4 regions of the Kitasatospora sp. NPDC094015 genome follow, and region 1 is predicted to be linked to each of the others. Evidence: riboswitches for the same ligand, from Rfam matches in the RefSeq annotation. Region 1 holds a riboswitch; each other region holds the start of a gene.

Region 1 (4,983 bases):
GGCCATCACGGCCATCGCGGTGCTGTCCACGTCGGAGTCGCCGGCGGCCGGGATGAGGCTCGGCCAGGAACCGTTCGCCGTCTGAAGGCTCTTCAGGAAGGCGATCGGCGCGGCGGCGTGCTCGGCGTCGCCCGCGCGCAGCTGCGCCATCACCCCGAGGGACTGCGAGAACACCGAGGTCGCCCAGAGGTAGTTCCCCGCCTCCGCGCAGCCGTTGTCGAGGTCGGCGTGCGCGCAGACGGCCTGGGCCAGCGCCGCGATCAGGTCGTGGCCGCCGAAGGCGTGCGGGTCGCGGCCGACCACCTCGGCGAGCAGCGCCTCCTTGCCGATCGAGCCGCCGCCGGCGTACTCGGTGCCGACGCCGGTCCAGTCGTTGACCGTACGGTCGTTGGCGTCCTTGCCCTGCTGGTCGAGGAAGTCGACGATCTTGCGCAGGGCGGCGTCGTCCGTGCCGGCGGCGGCGAGCGCGAAGGCGCCGTCGATGGTGAGGCCGAAGTCGGCGAAGGTCGGGAAGGCCTCGTAGTAGTGACCGTCGATCAGGTTGGCCGGGGCGGTCAGGTAGCTGCTGCCCTTGGCCAGGTCGGGGGTGCGGCTCGGCTGCGGGGTGGTGCCGCCGAGGTCACGGGTGACGCTGACCGGATCGGTGCCGGTGAGGGCGAGGATCGCCTGCTCGGTGGCGGCCGGGTCCGAGTCGGTGGTCCACCGGTCCGGCCCGAAGCCGCCGTCCTTGTTCTGCCGGGCCGCCAGCCAGGCCTTGGCCGCCGCCTGCTCGGTGGCCCGGCCCGCGGCCTTCAGGCCCTGGGCCGCACCGGCGGTGCCGGCGGTGTCGCCGCCCGAGGCGCCGATGTACGGCAGGTACGAGCCGTCGGCCTGCTGGCTCGCGGCGAGCTGGTCGGCCGCGTTCTGCGCGGTCGGGTCGGCGCTGCCGGCCTTGCGCAGGGCCAGGACGGTGAGCGCGGTGGTGGACGGGTCCGACTCGCAGTTCTCGCCGGGCACGATCATCGCGCCGGCGATCCCGCCGTCGGCGCACCGCAGCGCCTCGAAGCGGGCGAGGGTGGCGGCGGGCGGGGTGACCTCGCCGCGCAGCAGGGCGATCACGCCAAGGGCCTGGACCCAGGGCGAGGCGGCGCCGAGGAAGTCGCCGGCGGCGGTGCACTTCCCGTCCTCCCCGGCAGCGGTGCACACGTGGTCGGTGAGCGCGGCGAGCAGGTCGCGGCCGCCGAACGCGCGCGGGTTGCGGCCGGTGCTCTCGGCGACCAGCCCGAGCAGCGCGGCCGCCCGGGCGTCCGGCTTGCCGGCCGGTCCGTCGGGGAGCAGGAAGGCGTCGGTGTGCGCCTCCAGGAAGGCGACGACCTTGCGCAGGGCCGGGTCCTGGGTGCCGGCCGCGGCGAGCGCGATCGCGGTCAGCGAGGTCCGGGGCAGGTCGGGGCCCTCGAAGGCCCAGTTCTCCATGTGGTCGCCGTCGACCAGCCGGCCGGCCAGCCAGGCCGCCGCGGCGGCGGGGTCACCGGTGGCGGGCGGCGCGACGGTCGGGCTCGTGGAGGCCGACGCCGACGCGGAGGTCGACGCGGAGGCGGAGGTGGAGGTGGACGGTGAGGGGCTGGCCGGGTTCTTCGCCCGGACCGAGTCCGGGGTGAACGCGGGCGCGCCGCTGCTGCCGCCGACGTCGGTGCCGCCGTACACCCAGGCCTCGACCTCGCCCGGCTTCGGCTTCTGCGTGCCGGCGCCGAACTGGCTGTAGGACCAGGTGTCCTGGCCTGGCTCGGCGATCCAGTACGACCAGTACGCCGTCGCCTGCGGGGTGTTGACGCAGGGCTCCTCGGCGGCGGTCGGGTACTGGGTTCCGTTGCCGAAGGTGCTGCTGCCGAGGCGGCAGATGAAGGCGGGGCCGTCGTGCTCGGTGCCGGTGGTGGTGAACCCGGCGTTGTGCAGCAGGTTCATCCCGGTGGTGGGGTGGGCGTCGCAGCCGCGGACCACGCTGCCGCCCCAGTGGCCGAAGTCGACGGCGACCACGGCGCCGGTGGTGGCGGTGCACTCCTCGATCGGGTCGGCGGCGGCCCTGCTGGGGTGGCCGAGCAGCACCGTGCCGCCCGCGCTGACCGCGATGGCACTGGCGAGCAGCACGGACGCCAGCGTGCGCCCTCTGCTGCCCGGACTCGTACGACTGCTGCTGACCCTCACCGGCGACTCCCTGGTCGGTCGAGGCGGAGCACGACGGCGCAGCCGACCGGGCATCAGGGGAGGGCGCCCGGGTCAGACCGCGCCGTAGTCCGCGACGACGCACGTGTTGCTGACTTGCTCCTCGGCGCAGGCATTCCGGCTCACCCGCCACGAGTTGCGGGTCCACGGTTGCGGGTCAGCGCCGGACTTGGACCGGCTTCCCCTGACTGCCAAGGGTGAAAACCGGTTCATCAGACCACGCGGCGCAGCGGGGCGTCAACGAGGCGTCATGTCGCCTTCGACACCTCGTGAGCGGGCCCGACCTGCGATAGCGTCCCGGGTGGCCGAGTGGGGGAACCTGGTGCGAATCCAGGGCTGACGCGCAGCGGTGTGGGGCGGATCGACGCTCCGAGCCCGAATGCCCACCCGGCGCGCACCACGAGCGAAAGCCAGCCCACGCGACCCGGGCGGCGGCCCCCGGCGGCGCGCGGCCCTCGATCGGACCGCCCGCGCGGGACCGGTCGGCGCCCACCACCCAAGGAGCCCGACCGTGCCCCTCCGCCACTCCTCCGCCACCGTCGTCGCGCTGGCGGCCGGCGCCCTGCTGCTGTCCGCCGTGCCCGCCGGCGCCACCGCCTCCCCCGCGCAGATCGCCACCTCCAAGAGCACCGGCGTGACCTACCTGAAGTCGCTGCAGGCCGCCGACGGCAGCTACGTCACCGGAGGCGGCCTCTCGAACGAGTGGGCGTTCAGCGCGCTGGCCGCGGCCGGCACCGCCGCGGTCGACGTCGCCCCCGGCGGCGACACCAGCAAGAACGCCCGTACCGTGTACCGCAACCAGCTCGCCGCCACCACCTGGCCGAGCGCCTCCCCCGTGGTCACCGACTACGAGCGCGCCACCCTCAACGCCTACGCCGCCGGCATCGACCCGGCCCGGGTCGGCCCCGGCCGCAACCTGATCGCCGACCTCGCCGCGTACTGGCAGACCGCCGAGCCCGGCTACTACGGCCCGTCCGCCAACTTCAACGGCACCGTCTTCGGCTTGCTCGCCCTCGGCGGGGCCCGTACCCAGGGCGGCACCCAGCGCGTCCCGCAGGCACTGATCGACGCCACCGTGACGGCCGTCCGGGCCAACCAGCACAACGACGGCGGCTGGAACTACGGCAAGGCCGCCGGGAACCCGACCGCGCTCGCCCAGGGCAGCGACATCGACATGACCGGCGCCGCGATGGCCTCGCTGTGCAGCAGCGGCGTCCCCGGCACCGACGCCGCGATCGTCGCCGCCAAGAACTTCCTCAAGGGCAAGCTGATCTCCTCCGGCGCCTTCAACTCCATGTTCGGCGCCAACACCGACTCCAACGGCTGGGCGGTCTCCGGGCTGAACGCCTGCGGGATCAACCCGCAGGGCGCCGACTTCACCAGCGGCAGCGGCAGGACGCCGATCGACTTCCTGATCGCCCAGCAGTTCAAGCCCGCCGGTGGCTTCAAGTACCTGCCCACCGACACCTCCCCCTCCCCCTACGCCTCGGTCGACGGGCTGCGCGCCGTCACGGGCGCCGGCTTCACCGCCGCCCCGCCCGCCCCCACCACCGCCGGTGCGCCCACCTGGGTCGCCACCACCGCCTTCACGGCGGGCACCGCGACCCGGGTCGCCCTGGTCGTCGACAACGGCACCGGCACCGCCGGGCTGAAGGTCTGCGCCGTCACCCTCACCCCGACCGGTGGCACCACCACGCTGGGCGCCGTCCTCGACGCCGCCGCCACCGCGACCCCGAGCGGCTGCGTCACCTCGGTCACCCCGTCCACCGGCGGCGGCACCGTCACGGCGCTCAACGGCACCGCCAACAGCGGCGGTTCCACCTGGAAGGCGAGCCTGGACAACGCCGCCGCCACCGCCGCGACCCGGGCCACCGTGGTCAACGTCGGCGACACCGTCTCGCTGCGCTACGGCAGCTGACCGAGCGGCAGCAGGTCGGTGCGGCAGCACTCCGGCCGGGACCGCGCATGGTCGGGCACCGGACCCCGGGCCCGGCGCGCGCGGTCCGCCTCCGCTCCGGCGCGCACCGCGGCGTGCACGGCGCGGGCGACCCGCGCACCCCAGGGCGAGCGCGGACCGCCGAACGGTTCCGCGTCCTCGCCCGGGCGGGCCTGCCGGACGGCGACGCAGACCGCGTCCGACGGCGTCCCCGAGCAGTCGTAGCCGGCGTCCAGCAGCGCCTGCACCTTCGCCTCGGTGGCGGTGGCCAGCAGGTTCACCAGGCCGGCGTCGGACAACGCGGCGGGTACGGCGACCAGGATGTTCACGGTGCCCGGGACGAAGGCGGGCCGCTGCGGGGGCGCCTTCGTCGGCTCGCTCCCGGGTTCCGGCGCGGCGGCCCAGGCGGGCACCCCGACGCCGGCGGTCACCACGGCGGCGGCGCCGCCGTCGCACGCCCAGGTCATCCGGTCCACCTCGGCGGCGGTCATCAGGCCCGCCCCCGGCCCGGCCAGCCCCTGCGCGGCGGCCAGCTCGGCCAGGTGGCGATCCGGATCCATCCGGCCGTACCCGGCCCTGACCTGCGCGTTGACCACCCACTCCCGGTCGCCCAGCCCACCGCCGAGCACCGCACTGCTGACCATCCGCCAGCCCGGACCGGCCCGCCACACCAGCAGGTGCCGGCAGGCCCCGTCCTCGGGGCGGCACGCCCGCTCGATCAGCACGCGGCCCGCCGCATCAGTTCCACGAAACGCTCCACCTTCGACTCGGACCGCCCAGGGATCGGGCCCACCCGACCCTACCGAGCGCCGGGCCGACGGCGGATCATGCCCACAAGGGGCGGCGCT
Region 2 (4,983 bases), on a different contig from region 1:
CCGCGAAGATCTGCAACAACATGATCCTCGGGATCTCGATGATCGCCGTCGGCGAGGCCTTCGTGCTCGGCGAGAGCCTCGGCCTCAGCCACCAGGCGCTGTTCGACGTGGCCTCGACCGCCTCCGGCCAGTGCTGGGCGCTCACCAGCAACTGCCCCGTCCCCGGGCCCGTTCCGGCCAGCCCCGCCAACCGCGGGTACGCCGCCGGGTTCGCCGCGGCCCTGATGGCCAAGGACCTCGGCCTCGCCGCCGGGGCCGCCGAGGCCGCCGGACTGCCGACCGAACTCGGGCGCAGGGCCGCGCAGTTGTACGCCTCCTTCGCGGCGGGCGAGGGCGCAGGCCTGGACTTCTCGGCGATCATCACCACGCTGAAGGCCGAGAAGGAGGACGCCGAGTGACCGGCTACGAGACCATCCTGGTCGACCGCAAGGGCCGGGTCGGGCTGATCACGCTCGACCGGCCGAAGGCGCTCAACGCGCTGAACACCCAGCTGATGAACGAAGTGGTCGTGGCGGCAACGGAGTTCGACCGCGACCCGGTGATCGGCTGCCTCGTCGTCACCGGCTCGGAGAAGGCCTTCGCGGCCGGCGCCGACATCAAGGAGATGCAGTCGCTCGACTTCGTCGACGCCTACCTCGGTGACTGGTTCGCCGCCTGGGACCGCTTCGGCGCGCTGCGCAAGCCGGTGATCGCCGCGGTCGCGGGCTACGCGCTGGGCGGGGGCTGCGAGTTGGCGATGCTGTGCGACATCCTGCTGGCCGCCGACACCGCGAGGTTCGGGCAGCCGGAGATCAAGCTCGGGGTGATCCCCGGGATCGGCGGCTCGCAGCGGCTGACCAGGGCGGTCGGCAAGGCCAAGGCCATGGAGCTGTGCCTGACCGGCCGGATGATGGGCGCCGAGGAGGCCGAGCGGGCCGGCCTGGTCTCCCGGATCGTCCCGGCCGACCGGCTGCTGGCGGAGGCGATGGCGGTGGCGGAGACGGTCGCCGCGATGTCCGCACCGGCCGCCGTGATGATGAAGGAGAGCGTCGACCGCGCCTTCGAGACCACCCTCGCCGAGGGTGTCCGGTTCGAACGCCGGCTCTTCCACGCCACGTTCGCCACCGCCGACCAGAAGGAGGGCATGGCCGCCTTCGCCGAGAAGCGGCCGCCGGAGTTCACCCACCGCTGATCGGCCGCTCCTCGGTAGGGCCCGTGCGCCCCGGGCCCTACCGCCCGGGGCGCACCCGCTGCGCCTCGTCCGCCGTCACCGGTGCACCGGCCCGCACACCGTGCAGGACGTGCGCCAGCACCTCGGCCCCGCGGACCACCCGCGGGCCGCGGCGGCCGATCAGGGCCGGGCCCGGACCGAGCACGGTGACCAGGTCGGTCGCGGCGGGCAGGAGCGAGACGATCCGCATGGTCCGAGCCTACGGATTCGCCGCGCGGGCCGGGCCGGAACGCGCCGCCCGGTCTCACTCCGTGGACGCACCGGCGGGCGATGCTGCCCGGGCCGGGGGTTTGGCCCTAGGCTGGCACCGCAGCTGGTTCGCCCCGTCCGCCAGGCGGGGTGTCGTAAGAGGGAACCCGGTGGGAATCCGGGACTGCCCCGCAGCGGTGAGTGGGAACGACCGCCGTCAAACGCACTGGGCCCGTGGGTCCGGGAAGCGACGGCCAGTAGGTGTCCGCCCTGGACGGGTGGACGTGCCCGCGAGTCCGAAGACCTGCCACTGCCCGTGCGCGACCATCGTGCGCGGACCTCCGGTGACCTCGTGGGCGGGTCGGCGTGCACACCTGGCGGAGCCGCACCCTGCGGGCGTCCGTCCGGTTGGTCGCACCTTCGCGCTCTCGTCCCGTCACCGGGTACTCGAGGAGCAAGACTCGCGAAGGAGAGTCCCTTGACAGCGAAGTCCGCAGCCGCGGCGACCCGGTCCACCACCTACGGCCACCCCCGCCAGGGGCAGGGCCGTGAACTCAAGAAGGCCGTCGAGGGGTACTGGAAGGGCGCCGTCACCGCCGACGCGCTCCTGGCCACCGCCGCCGACCTGCGCCGGGACAACTGGCGGCAGCTCGCCGAAGCCGGCGTCACCGAAGTGCCCACCGGCGACTTCTCGCTCTACGACCACGTGCTGGACACCACCGTCGCCGTCGGCGCGATCCCGGCGCGGCACCGCGCCGCCGTCGACGCCGATCCGCTGGACGGCTACTTCGCCATGGCACGCGGCACCCAGGACGTCGCGCCGCTGGAGATGACCAAGTGGTTCGACACCAACTACCACTACCTGGTCCCCGAACTCGGCCCCGACACCGCGTTCACCGCCGACCCCGCCAAGGCGGTCGGCGAGCTCCGCGAGGCCCTCGCGGCGGGCCACGACGCCCGCCCGGTGCTGGTCGGACCGGTCACCTACCTGCTGCTCGCCAAGCCCGCGCCCGGCGTCGCCGAGGACTTCCAGCCGATCACCCTGCTGGACCGGCTGCTGCCGGTCTACGCCGAGCTGCTGGCCGACCTGCGCGCCGCCGGCGCCGAGTGGGTGCAGCTGGACGAGCCCGCGCTGGTGCAGGACCGCACGCCCGCCGAGCTGAACGCCGCCGCCCGCGCCTACCGCGAGCTCGGCGCCCGCACCGACCGCCCCAAGCTGCTGGTCGCGAGCTACTTCGACCGGCTCGGCGAGGCGCTCCCGGTCCTCGCCAAGGCCCCGATCGACGGCCTGGCCCTCGACTTCACCGGGCCGGCCGCCGCCAACCTGGACGCGCTCGCCGCCGTCGGCGGGCTGCCCGGCAAGCGCCTGATCGCCGGCGTGGTCGACGGCCGCAACATCTGGATCAACGACCTGGAGAAGTCGCTGGCCACCCTGGCGACCCTGCTGGGCCTGGCCGACCGGGTCGACGTCGCACCGTCCTGCTCCCTGCTGCACGTCCCGCTCGACGCCGACGCCGAACGCGACCTCGACCCGCAGATCGCCCGCTGGCTGGCCTTCGCCAAGCAGAAGGCGCAGGAGGTCGCCCTGCTGGCCCGCGGGCTGCGCGAGGGCACCGGCGCGATCACCGCCGAACTCGCCGCCAACCGGGCCGACCTGGCCTCCCGCGCCACCTCGCCGATCACCCGCGACCCGGCCGTCCGTGCCCGGACCGCCGCCGTCACCGAGGCCGACGCCCGCCGCGCCCAGGCCTACCCCGAACGGTCCGAGGCCCAGCGCGCCCGGCTCGGCCTGCCGCTGCTGCCGACCACCACCATCGGCTCCTTCCCGCAGACCACCGAACTGCGCACCGCCCGCGCCGACCTCACCGCCGGCCGGATCGACGCCGCCGCCTACCGCGAACGCATCGAGGCCGAGGTGCGCGAGGTCGTCGCGTTCCAGGAGAAGGCCGGCCTGGACGTCCTGGTTCACGGCGAGCCCGAACGGAACGACATGGTCCAGTACTTCGCCGAGCAGCTCACCGGCTACCTCGCCACCCGGCACGGCTGGGTGCAGTCCTACGGCACCCGGTACGTCCGCCCGCCGGTGCTGGCCGGCGACATCTCCCGCCCGCACCCGATGACGGTCGACTGGTACCGCTACGCCCAGGACCTGACCGACCGTCCGGTCAAGGGCATGCTCACCGGCCCGGTCACCATGCTCGCCTGGTCCTTCGTCCGCGACGACCAGCCGCTCGCCGAGACCGCCCGGCAGGTCGCCCTCGCCCTGCGCGACGAGGTCACCGACCTGGAGGCGGCCGGCGCCGCCGTCGTCCAGGTCGACGAACCGGCGCTGCGCGAGACCCTGCCGCTGCGCGCCGCCGACCGCCCGGTCTACCTGGACTGGGCCACCGAGTCCTTCCGCCTGGCCACGTCGGCGGTCCGGGCGGACACTCAGATCCACACCCACATGTGCTACGCCGAGTTCGGCGCGATCATGACCGCGATCGACGAGCTGGACGCGGACGTGATCTCGCTGGAGGCCACCCGCTCGCACATGCAGGTCGCCGGCGAGCTCGCCGAGGCCGGCTACCCGCGCGAGGTCGGGCCCGGCGTGTGGGACATCCACTCGCCGCGGGTGCCGAGCACCGACGAGGCGGTGGAACTGCTGCGGGCCGGCCTCGCCGCGATCCCGGCCGAGCGGCTGTGGGTCAACCCCGACTGCGGCCTGAAGACCCGCGGCTGGGCCGAGACCCGGGCCTCGCTCGACAGCCTGGTCGGCGCCGCCCGCCGGCTCCGCGAGGAACTCGCCGGCTGACCTCCGCCGCACGGGGGCGGGCGCAGCCGATCGGCTGCGCCCGCCCGAACCGCGGCCGGCCCACGGCTCCACGGCGGCGCCCGCGATCACGCGGGCGCCGCCAGCGCGTCCCGCTGCAGCTGCACCGCGGCCAGCAGGCTCAGCGCCGGCTCCGCCTGCCGCAGCGCCTTCACCGCGGCGACCGAGTCGAGGTCACCCGCGAAGCCGACGGCGGCCAGCCGCGAGCGGGCCCAGTCGGCGCGCACCTGAACCTCGGTGGCGGCCGCGGTGGCCTCGACCACCGCGAGCGCCCGCTCCAGCCCCGGCCGCTCCGCGGCCGGCGCACCCTCCAGCGCCCGCGCCAGGGCCGCCGCGACCACGTCCGCGTCACGGATGGACAGGACGGCGCTGTGCTTGCTGCTCAATCCCAGGAAACCGGTCATACCGGCCATCGTGCTGGCCACCTCGTTCGTACGACAAGGGATTTGAGCAACCGCAGAGGAAGCCCGGTCGGTCGCGGCCGGCCCCCGCCACGCAGACGCCGACAGAAAAGTTCGCCGCCGACCCGTCCGGGCCGTCCCCGGCTTCGAATCAAGGGTGGCCGGGCCGTTCCGCCGGCCCCCGCACCGAGCTGTGAGAGGCCGCAGCGATGGCACCTCCCCACCCGACCCCCGCCCTACGCGCCGTGCCCGGGTCGCCGGCCCGGGTGGAACGGACCGCCGCGACACCGTGAACGCGATCCGGCCGTCCTTCGGGCCACCGCCCCAGGGCTACGAACTCCAGGAGCTCGTGGCCAAGGTCGCCGTGGGCG
Region 3 (4,983 bases), on a different contig from region 1:
CCAGCGCGGTGCGGATCGCCGCCTCCACGTCCCGCCACTCGGTCTCCCCGAAGTGCCCGAGGCCGTCCGGGGAGCCCGGTGCGCCGCGGTCGCCGCGGTAGGTGACGGTGAGGGTGGGCAGCTGGAGCGAGTGCAGCAGCGGCATGACCGGGAGCGCCTGGGTGCGGTCGGCCGCGGGGCCGTGCACCAGGATCATCCAGGTCCCGCGGACGGCGGGGACGAACCAGGCCGGGAGCGGACCGAGCTCACCGGTCACCGCGTCGTCGGTGAACGCCATCCCGAACGCGCGGAACGGGTCCCCGACGTACACCCGGGGGGTCAGCCGGACCTCCGTGCCGGTGACCAGGGTGCCCAGCTCGGCCCGCTCCAGCCGGCGGGTCACGGTCTGCACGCCGGTGGCGACCACCTCGCCGACCACCGCGTGGCCGCCCTCGCCCCACTCCAGGCCGTAGCGGCCGGGGCGGACCGAGTCCGGGGTCCGGCTGAGCGTCACCAGGCCGGGGGCGAGGGCGTGCACCCGCAGCGCGGGGCGGGCGCCGCCGGGCTCGACGCCGGGGCGCAGGACCCGCTCGGAGACCTTGCGGCCGAGCAGCAGACCGGCCGCCGCCCCGGCCCCGACGGCGGCTGCTGCCACGATGGCGGCGGTACCCCAACGCATACTGCTCCCCGGATGCTGGTCGCGGATCGGACGCGGTACGGTCCCAGTCCACCGCCCGCGCCCCGGCGCAGCCACCGGAAGCGGCCGTTCGAGGGGCCGGACGCCCCGCGCGGCCTCAGACCGGGATCTCGGTGGAACGTCCGGCGAGCAGCTCCCAGAACCGCGCGGCGGGCGGGCGGCGCGACGGCTCCGCGGCGGCCGGGGTGGCGGCGCCCCAGTGCATCGGCACCTGGTACTCCCCCTGCAGTTCGGCCAGGACCTCGGCGAGCACCTCCCGGTCGACCGGCACCAGCCGGGCCACCGGCTTCAGCTGGGCCTGCCAGCGGCCCTGCACCACCTGGCGCAGCCGCTGCTCCAGGTCGTCCTGGTGATGGGTGATCCGGACCAGCGTGCGCAGGCCCAGGCCGAGCACGTGGGCCAGCGCGCGGGTCTGCTCCGCGTCCCCGGTCCACCGGCCGGTGTCCTCCGCCTTCCGGTACGCCTGCTCGGTGACGCCGATCCGGCGGGCCGCCTGTTCCTGGCTCAGCTCCCGGGCGACCCGGAAGTCACGCAGTCCGTCGGGCGGGGCGCCCATCAGCTGGGCCGGCGGGCACCACAGGGCGCGCGCCAGCGCGATGAACTCCTCCTCGGACGGCCGGATCCCGCCGGTCTCCCACCCGATCACATGGGCGGGCAGCAGCCGCACCCCGTGCGCGGCCATCCCCTCGACCACCTGGTCCGGGGTCAGGCCGAGCCCGGCGCGGTGGGCACGGGCGGCCGCCGGGGAGAACGGCACCGGCGTCGGTTCGGGCTGTCTTCGTCGCATGCCACGAAGCTAGGGGCGGCGCGGCCCGCGCTGTACCCGCCGAACACACGAAGCCCGGTTGGACGGTCGGACAGTGGACTGGCCGATCACACAGCCCCGGCCCTCCGAACGGCCGCACTACTCGGAGGTAGTGACGGCGGCCGCCGCCGGGCGCAAGCTACGCGGGTAGCGCGCCGGAGCGTCCCCGGGCCTCCGCAGCACCCTTCGGCGACCCCGGTGAGCTGGGGTGATGACGTGTGATCAAGGCCTCCGGCGGACCGGTTGACTCCCGGTCCGGGCCCGTGGTCAGATCCTTGGGCCATACGGAGGCAAGGAGAGGAAGCCGGTGCGAATCCGGCGCGGTCCCGCCACTGTCACCGGGGAGCACGCTCGGCCCGGCCGCCCTCGGCCGGGACGCGGGGGTGCGTCCGACCCGGAAGCCAGGAGACTCTCGCCGCCGTTCGTCGATCCAGGGCGCGGACCCTGAGTGAGGACACGCGAGCCATGCAGGCTGCCCCGAACCGAGCTCCGCTCGCTGCGCCGTGCGCCGGCTGAGCGCGGCCGCCCCCCACCTGCTCGGCGCCGCCCTCGGCCACCTCGCGGACGCCCGCTACGGCGACCCGCGGCGCGGCCACCCGGTCGCCCTGTTCGGCACGGCCGCCGGCCGCCTGGAGCGGGCCCTGTGGCGCGACCACCGGGGCGCCGGCGCGCTGTACACCGCCGTCTGCGTGGGCGCCGTCGCGGCCGGCACCGCGCTGGCCGACCGGGCCCTGCGGCGCTCCCCGCTGGGCCGCACCGCGCTCACCGCCGCCGCCACCTTCACCGTGCTCGGCGGCACCTCGCTCACCCGGGAGGCGGAGACCGTCGCCGGGGCGCTGCGGGCCGGCGACCTGACCGCCGCGCGGGAACGGCTGCCGCACCTGTGCGGGCGCGATCCGAGCGGCCTGGACGAACAGCAACTGGCCCGGGCCGTGGTCGAGTCGGTCGCCGAGAACACCGCGGACGCGGTGGTCAACGCGCTGGTCTGGGGCGCGGTGGCCGGGGCGCCCGGGCTGCTCGCCTTCCGGGCCGTCAACACGCTGGACGCGATGGTCGGTCACCGCTCGGCCCGGTACGCGCGGTTCGGCTGGGCCTCCGCCCGGCTCGACGACGTGGCCGGCTGGCCCGGGGCCCGGCTCACCGCCCTGCTCACCGTCGCCGCCTCACCGGAACCCGGCCGCACCTGGCGGATCTGGCGCCGGGACGGCTCCTCCCACCCCAGCCCCAACGCGGGCCAGGCCGAATCGGCGTTCGCCGGGGCGCTCGGGGTACGGCTCGGGGGCACCCTCCAGTACGGGACGCGGACCGAGCACCGGCCGGTCCTGGGGGCCGAACTCCGGCCGGTCACCGTGGACGACATCGACCGCGCCTGCACCCTCTCCCGCCGCGTCGGCCTCCTCGCCTTGGCGACGACCTCGGCGGCGGCCCTCCTGAAGCGACACCGCTCATGAGGACGACCCCGACCCGCAGGGGCGCGGGGAACTGCGCGACGTCGCAAGTGACGGTATCGCGCCTTCCGCAGCGCGCAGTTCCTCGCGCCCCTGAAGGCACCCACGTGCGGGCAACCACCCCTAGGGGCGCGGGGAACTGCGCGGCATCGGGAGTGACGGCGCCGCGCCTACCGCAGCGCGCAGTTCCTCGCGCCCCCGGAGGTATCCCGGTGCGCAGGGTGGGTTTCGCTGGATGTGTCGGGGGTCGGTGGATCGGAGGCGGGTGTGGGTAGGGCGTTGTTGGTGGCCGGGACGACCTCGGATGCGGGGAAGTCGGTGGTGACGGCGGGGATCTGCCGGTGGCTGGTGCGGCAGGGGGTGCGGGTGGCGCCGTTCAAGGCGCAGAACATGTCGCTCAACTCCTTCGTCACCGCGGACGGCGCCGAGATCGGCCGGGCGCAGGCGATGCAGGCCGCGGCCGCCCGGGTCGAGCCGGAGGCGGCGATGAATCCGGTGCTGCTGAAGCCGGGTGCCAACGGCCGCAGTCAGGTGGTGCTGCTCGGCCGGCCGGTGGCCGAGGTCGGGGCGCTGGACTACCGGGAGCGCAAGCCCGTCCTGCTGGAGCGGGCGCTGGAGTGCCTGGCGGATCTGCGCGGCCGGTACGACGTGGTGGTCTGCGAGGGAGCCGGTTCGCCCGCCGAGATCAACCTGCGGGACCGGGACATCGCCAACATGGGCCTGGCCACGGCCGCCGGGCTGCCGACCGTGGTGGTCGGCGACATCGACCGCGGCGGCGTGTTCGCCGCGATGTACGGCACGCTCGCGCTGCTCTCGGCCGAGGACCAGCGGCACGTGGCCGGCTGGTTCGTGAACAAGTTCCGCGGCGACGCCCGGCTGCTCGCGCCCGGTCTGGACATGCTGCACCGGCTGACCGGCCGTCCGGTGCTCGGCACCCTGCCGATGCTGCCCGGCCTGTGGCTGGACGCCGAGGACTCGCTGGACCTGACCACCGTCGTCGAGCAGCAGGCGTCCGCCGGCCCGTACGGCGCGGACGTGCTGCGGGTGGCCGTGGTGCGCTTCCCGCGGCTGTCCAACTTCACCGACCTGGACGCGCTCGCCCAGGAGCCGGGCGTCCTGGTCCGCTGGGCCACCCGGCCGGAGGAGCTGGCCGACGCGGACCTGGTGGTGCTGCCCGGCACCCGCGCCACCGTGGCCGACCTGGCGTGGCTGCGCGAACGCGGCCTGGAGGTCCCGCTGAAGGCCCGCGCGGCCGCCGGCCTGCCGGTGCTCGGGGTGTGCGGCGGGTACCAGATGCTGGGCCGCGAGATCACCGACGAGGTGGAGTCGGGGGCCGGCACGGTCGGCGCGCTCGGCCTGCTGCCGGTCCGGGTGGTGTTCGGCGCCGAGAAGGTGCTGGCCCGGCCGGTCGGCGAGGCGTACGGGGAGCGGGTCGAGGGGTACGAGATCCACCACGGCGTGGTGGAGGTGGAGGGCGGCGAGGTGTTCATCGCGGACGGCACCGGGCGCCCGCTCGAGGGCTGCCGCCTGGGCGCGGTGTGGGGCACCACCTGGCACGGCGTGCTGGAGAACGACGCCTTCCGCCGGGCCCTGCTGCGCGAGGTGGCGGCGCTGGCCGGCCGGGCGTTCGTGCCCGCGCCGGACACCTCGTTCGCCGCCGCCCGCGAGGAGCGCCTGGACCGCCTGGGCGACCTGATCGAGGAGCACGCCGACACCGACGCGCTGTGGAAGCTGATCGAGGGCGGGGTGCCCGCCGCGGGCAGCCTGCCGTTCGTCCCGCCGGGGGCACCGTGACAAGTCTGGAGAGTGGCACGACTGATGAGTGACGTCCGATACCCGTTCACCGCGATCGTCGGCATGGCCGACCTGCGGCTCGGGCTGCTGCTCAACGCGGTCTCACCGGCGGTCGGCGGGGTGCTGGTGCGCGGTGAGAAGGGCACCGCCAAGTCGACCATGGTGCGCGCGCTGGCCGGGCTGCTGCCCTCGATCGCGACCGTGGAGGCCTGCCGGTTCGCCTGCGACCCGGCCGCGCCGGACCAGCAGTGCCCGGACGC
Region 4 (4,983 bases), on a different contig from region 1:
TGCGGGACAGAGAGCTGGGCATCCTGGAGATGCTCACCAAGGCCGCGATCGACAAGGAGCACCCCGCCGAGGCCACCCGCCGCCGCCGGATGGGCGAGCTGCACTACCGGCCGCCGGGCGGCGAGTCCTGGCTGGACGTGGCGCTGCGGGTGCGCAGCCTGCTGCGCGACCTCGGCGAGGAGGAGGACGGCCGGCCGGTGCTGGTGGTCGCGCACGACTGCACCGTGCTGATGCTGCGCTACATCCTGGACCGGCTCACCGAGCCCGAGCTGCTCGCCCTCGACCCGGTCCGCAACTGCTCCGCCAGCCGCTGGCGGGCCGACTGCGGCCGGCTGCGGCCGGACGGCTGGAACGACACCGGCCACCTGGACCGGCCGGGCGCCTGAACGCGCCCCGACCCGCCCGCGACCCCGCCCCGCCCCGGCGCCGCCCGCTCAGCGGCCGGCGCCCTGCCCCACGCCGCCGAAGGCCCGCCGGTACGCCTGCGGCGTGGTGCCCAGCCAGCGCCCGAAGTGGTGCCGCAGGGTGGCCGCGTTGCCGAACCCGCAGCGCGCCGCGACCGCGTCCACCGGCTCGCCGGTCCCCTCCAGCAGGCGCTGGGCCAGCAGCACCCGCTGACCGGTCAGCCAGCGGTGCGGGGTGGTCCCGGTCTCCTGCTGGAAGCGGCGGGCGAAGGTGCGCGGCGACATGTGGGCCCGGGCGGCCAGCTGGTCCACCGTGAGGTCCAGGTCGAGGTGGTGGCGCAGCCACTCCAGCAGGCCGCCCAGCGACTCGCCGTCCTCGGCCGGCAGCGGCCGGGCGACGAACTGGGCCTGGCCGCCGTCCCGGTGCGGGGCGACCACCATCCGGCGGGCGATCCCGCGGGCCACCTCGGGCCCCTGGACCTTGCGGACCAGGTGCAGGCAGGCGTCGATGCCGGACGCGGTGCCGGCGGCGGTGATCACCGGGTCCTCGTCCACGTAGAGCACGTCCGGCTCGACCGTGGTGAGCGGGAAGCGCGCGGCGAGCCGCTCGGAGTGCCGCCAGTGGGTGGTGCAGCGCCGCCCGTCCAGCAGCCCGGCGGCGCCCAGCAGGAAGGTTCCGTTGCAGATCGACAGCACCCGGGCGCCCCGCTCCACGGCCGCCCGCAGCGCCTCGATCAGCGGGGCGGGGAACTCGTCCCGGATGCCGGTCGCGGCGGCGATCACCAGGTCGGCCTCCGCGATCCGCTCCACGCCGTGCGGCACGTCGACGCTGAAGCCGGCGTGCGTGCGCAGCGGGCCGGGGCGGGCCGAGGCGAGCGCGAAGTCGTAGACCGGCAGGCCGTCGTCACTGCGGTCCAGGCCGAAGATCTCGCAGGCGACCCCCAGTTCGAACGGGTGGATCTCCTCCAGCACCACGGTGACCACGTTCTTCAGCATGGCTCCAGGATGACGGTGGCAGGTTTTCGAGGCAAGTGGGCATTTCTGCCACTCGTGGCCCGGCCGGGGCCCGGCGAAGGTGGAGACATGACCTCCTCATCCCTGCTCGGCGTGCTCGCACTGGCCGGTGCGGTCGGCGGCTTCGGCCTGCTCGGCCTGCTGGTCGGGCGCGACCTGGACCGCACCGGCCGGCACGGCCGGGACAACTGGCACCGCCCCGGCGGCCGTCCGGCCGACCCCGACCTCCCGGACCGGCTGCACGGCACCTCGCCCCGCGCCCTGGCCGGGCCCCTGACCGGCTCCGGGCGCCCCGCCCGGCCCGGCACCCTGCCCGCTGCCCCCGGGCCGGCCACCGGCAGACTGGGGGCATGGACGCCGCCACCGATCTCGTCATCCGTCCCGCCCGCGAGGAGGACCTCGCCCCCGCCGGAGCGCTCTGCGTCGAGGTCTACGTCGGCGAGGGCCACAGCAAGCCCGACGGCCCGTACGCCGAGCTCCTCGGGGACGCCCGGCGGCGGTCCGAGGAGGCCGAACTGCTCGTCGCCCTCGACCCGGCCGGCGGACCGGGAGCCGTGCTCGGCTGCGTGACCTTCGCCGCGGGCGGCAACCCGTGGGCGGACATCGCCGAGCCGCACGAGGGCGAGATCCGGATGCTGGCGGTCGCGCGGGCGGCCCGCGGCCGCGGCGCCGGCAGCGCGCTGGTGCGCGCCGCGATGGCCCGCAGCCGCGAGCTCGGGCTGACCGGGATGGCGTTCTCCACCCGCCCGCAGATGACCGCGGCGCACCGCGTCTACGAACGACTGGGCTTCCGGCGGACCCCGGAGCGGGACTGGGAGCCGGCGCCCGGGATCGACGTGATCGTCTACTCCATCACATTCTGAGGCCCGTCCGGCGGCCGACCCCGTGGCGCAACGCGATCGAGCGACCACGACACGCGGCACTACATCTGGTGGCGCATCCTGAGCCCGCCCACAACATGTATGCTCGCTCTCGCTGTCGACGCAGGGGAACCCGGTGGGAGTCCGGGACTGCCCCGCAACGGTGAGCGGGCTTCGCAACACCTTGACCCGCGAGTCCGAGACCTGCCGACGGTGTGCCACACGGCTTCCCCGCAGATGCCTTGCAGCACCGCAGTACTTGTCCGGGCCTCGCGGGTGGGCCGGGGTGGGACCACGCGCGCCTGGTGATTTCGGCGTGCCGCTCCGCCCTGTCCGAGACGGTCCGGCTGATCTCGTCCGCCGCCGCCACAGGAGAGAGTGCGCCTTGACCGTCGCTGCCTCAGTCGCCCTGCCGTCCCAGGGTTCAGCCTCCGTCGCCCAGACCGATCCCGGTGCCGCGCTGCTCCGGCTGCTCACCGACCGGAGCACCGACCTCCCCCAGGTGGACCCCGGCCACGTCGCCGCCGCCGCGCTGCGCGGCCGCCACGCCGGCTCCGACTTCGCGGAGCTGCGCGGGCTGGCCGTGGAGGCCGCCGCGTCGATGATCGCCGAGGACCCCCAGTACTCGAAGCTGGCCGCCCGCCTGCTCGCGCTGGAGATCTCGGACGAGGCGATCGGCCAGGGCGCCCTCTCGTTCTCCGCCTCGATCGCCGTCGGCCACGCCGAGGGCCTGATCGGCGACACCACCGCCGCGTTCGTGGCCAAGCACGCGGACGCCTTCGACGCGCTGATCGACCAGCGCGGCGACGACCGCTTCGAGTACTTCGGCCTGCGCACCGTGCAGTCCCGGTACCTGCTGCGCCACCCGATCACCCGCAAGGTGATCGAGACCCCGCAGCACTTCCTGCTCCGCGTGGCGGCCGGTCTGGCGGTCGGCGACAGCGAGCAGTCGGTGCGCGAGGTGGCCGAGCTGTACGCACTGATGAGCGCGCTCTCCTACCTGCCGTCCTCGCCGACCCTGTTCAACTCCGGCACCAAGCACCCGCAGATGTCCAGCTGCTACCTGCTGGACTCGCCGCTGGACAACCTGGACTCGATCTACTCGCGCTACGCGCAGATCGCCCGGCTGTCCAAGCACGCCGGCGGCATCGGCCTGTCCTACAGCCGGATCCGCTCGCGCGGCAGCCTGATCCGCGGCACCAACGGCCAGTCCAACGGCATCGTGCCGTTCCTGCGCACGCTGGACTCCTCGGTCGCCGCCGTCAACCAGGGCGGCCGGCGCAAGGGCGCGGCCTGCGTCTACCTGGAGACCTGGCACGCCGACATCGAGGAGTTCCTGGAGCTCCGCGACAACACCGGCGAAGAGGCCCGCCGCACCCACAACCTCAACCTGGCGCACTGGATCCCGGACGAGTTCATGCGCCGGGTCAACGCCGACGCCGACTGGTCGCTGTTCTCGCCGGCCGACGTGCCCGAGCTGGTCGACCTCTGGGGCGCCGAGTTCGACGAGGCGTACCTGAAGGCCGAGCAGGCCGGCAAGGCCGTCCGCACCATCCCCGCGCAGACCCTGTACGCCCGGATGATGCGCACCCTGGCGCAGACCGGCAACGGCTGGATGACCTTCAAGGACGCCTCCAACCGCGCCGCCAACCAGACCGCGCTGCCCGGCCGCACGGTGCACTCCTCGAACCTGTGCACCGAGATCCTGGAGGTCACCGACGACTCCGAGACCGCGGTCTGCAACCTGGGCTCGGTCAACCTGGGCTCGCACGTGGCGGACGGCGCCTCGGTCGAGGACCTGCTCGGCGCGATGGACTGGGACCGGCTGGACGCCACCGTGCGCACCGCCGTGACCTTCCTGGACCGGGTCATCGACATCAACTTCTACCCGACCCCCGAGGCCGGGAACTCCAACTCCCGCTGGCGGCCCGTGGGCCTGGGCGTGATGGGCCTGCAGGACGTCTTCTTCAAGCTCCGGATCGACTTCGACTCGGCCGAGGCCAAGCGGCTGTCCACGCTGATCTCCGAGCGCATCATGCTCACCGCCTACGAGCGCTCCAGCGAGCTGGCCGAGCAGTTCGGTCAGCACACCGCGTACGCGGAGACCCGCGCGGCGCGCGGCCAGCTGCACATCGACCACTTCGACGCCGCCCCGCAGTGGACCGAGCGCTGGGACGCGCTGCGCGCCCGGATCGCCACCACCGGCCTGCGCAACTCGCTGCTGCTGGCGATCGCGCCGACCGCGACCATCGCCTCGATCGCCGGCGTGTACGAGTGCATCGAGCCGCAGGTCTCCAACCTGTTCAAGCGCGAGACGCTGTCCGGCGAGTTCCTCCAGGTCAACCCGTACCTGGTGCGCGAGCTCAAGGAGCTCGGCGTCTGGGACCAGCAGACCCGGGACGCGCTGCGCGAGGCCAACGGCTCGGTGCAGGAGCTCAACTGGCTGCCGGCCGGCGTGCGTTCGCTCTACCGCACCGCGTGGGAGCTGCCGCAGCGCGCGCTGATCGACCTGGCCGCCGCACGGCAGCCGTACATCGACCAGAGCCAGTCGCTGAACCTGTTCATGGCCGCGCCGACCATCGGCAAGCTCAGCTCGATGTACGCCTACGCCTGGAAGGTCGGTCTGAAGACCACCTACTACCTGCGTTCGCGTCCGGCCACCCGGATCGCCCAGGCCGCGTCCGGCGCCGCCCGCACCGCCGCCC

What was found. Region 1 has a riboswitch for cobalamin ahead of ABT014_RS27220 (prenyltransferase/squalene oxidase repeat-containing protein). Riboswitches for the same ligand answer to the same signal wherever they lie in the genome.
Region 2: another riboswitch for cobalamin. It lies ahead of metE (5-methyltetrahydropteroyltriglutamate--homocysteine S-methyltransferase); the one in region 1 lies ahead of ABT014_RS27220 (prenyltransferase/squalene oxidase repeat-containing protein).
Region 3: another riboswitch for cobalamin. It lies ahead of ABT014_RS26260 (cobalamin biosynthesis protein); the one in region 1 lies ahead of ABT014_RS27220 (prenyltransferase/squalene oxidase repeat-containing protein).
Region 4: another riboswitch for cobalamin. It lies ahead of ABT014_RS08515 (ribonucleoside-diphosphate reductase subunit alpha); the one in region 1 lies ahead of ABT014_RS27220 (prenyltransferase/squalene oxidase repeat-containing protein).

The regions. Positions count from the first base shown of each region.
Region 1 is NZ_JBEOUL010000028.1:81,607-86,589, reverse strand. Features, by position in the region: gene ABT014_RS27225 (prenyltransferase/squalene oxidase repeat-containing protein) at 1-2,124, opposite strand, end outside; cobalamin riboswitch at 2,290-2,436, opposite strand; cobalamin riboswitch at 2,482-2,604, shown strand; gene ABT014_RS27220 (prenyltransferase/squalene oxidase repeat-containing protein) at 2,711-4,117, shown strand; gene ABT014_RS27215 (adenosylcobinamide amidohydrolase) at 4,105-4,860, opposite strand.
Region 2 is NZ_JBEOUL010000068.1:4,804-9,786, forward strand. Features, by position in the region: gene mmsB (3-hydroxyisobutyrate dehydrogenase) at 1-398, shown strand, start outside; gene ABT014_RS34200 (enoyl-CoA hydratase) at 395-1,171, shown strand; gene ABT014_RS34205 (hypothetical protein) at 1,209-1,400, opposite strand; cobalamin riboswitch at 1,508-1,725, shown strand; gene metE (5-methyltetrahydropteroyltriglutamate--homocysteine S-methyltransferase) at 1,878-4,193, shown strand; gene ABT014_RS34215 (hypothetical protein) at 4,280-4,615, opposite strand.
Region 3 is NZ_JBEOUL010000026.1:77,296-82,278, forward strand. Features, by position in the region: gene ABT014_RS26250 (alpha/beta hydrolase) at 1-658, opposite strand, end outside; gene ABT014_RS26255 (helix-turn-helix domain-containing protein) at 774-1,463, opposite strand; cobalamin riboswitch at 1,753-1,915, shown strand; gene ABT014_RS26260 (cobalamin biosynthesis protein) at 1,994-2,932, shown strand; gene ABT014_RS26265 (cobyric acid synthase) at 3,197-4,723, shown strand; gene ABT014_RS26270 (putative cobaltochelatase) at 4,748-4,983, shown strand, end outside.
Region 4 is NZ_JBEOUL010000005.1:115,961-120,943, reverse strand. Features, by position in the region: gene ABT014_RS08535 (histidine phosphatase family protein) at 1-386, shown strand, start outside; gene ABT014_RS08530 (helix-turn-helix domain-containing protein) at 435-1,400, opposite strand; gene ABT014_RS08525 (hypothetical protein) at 1,497-1,661, opposite strand; gene ABT014_RS08520 (GNAT family N-acetyltransferase) at 1,769-2,281, shown strand; cobalamin riboswitch at 2,375-2,504, shown strand; gene ABT014_RS08515 (ribonucleoside-diphosphate reductase subunit alpha) at 2,664-4,983, shown strand, end outside.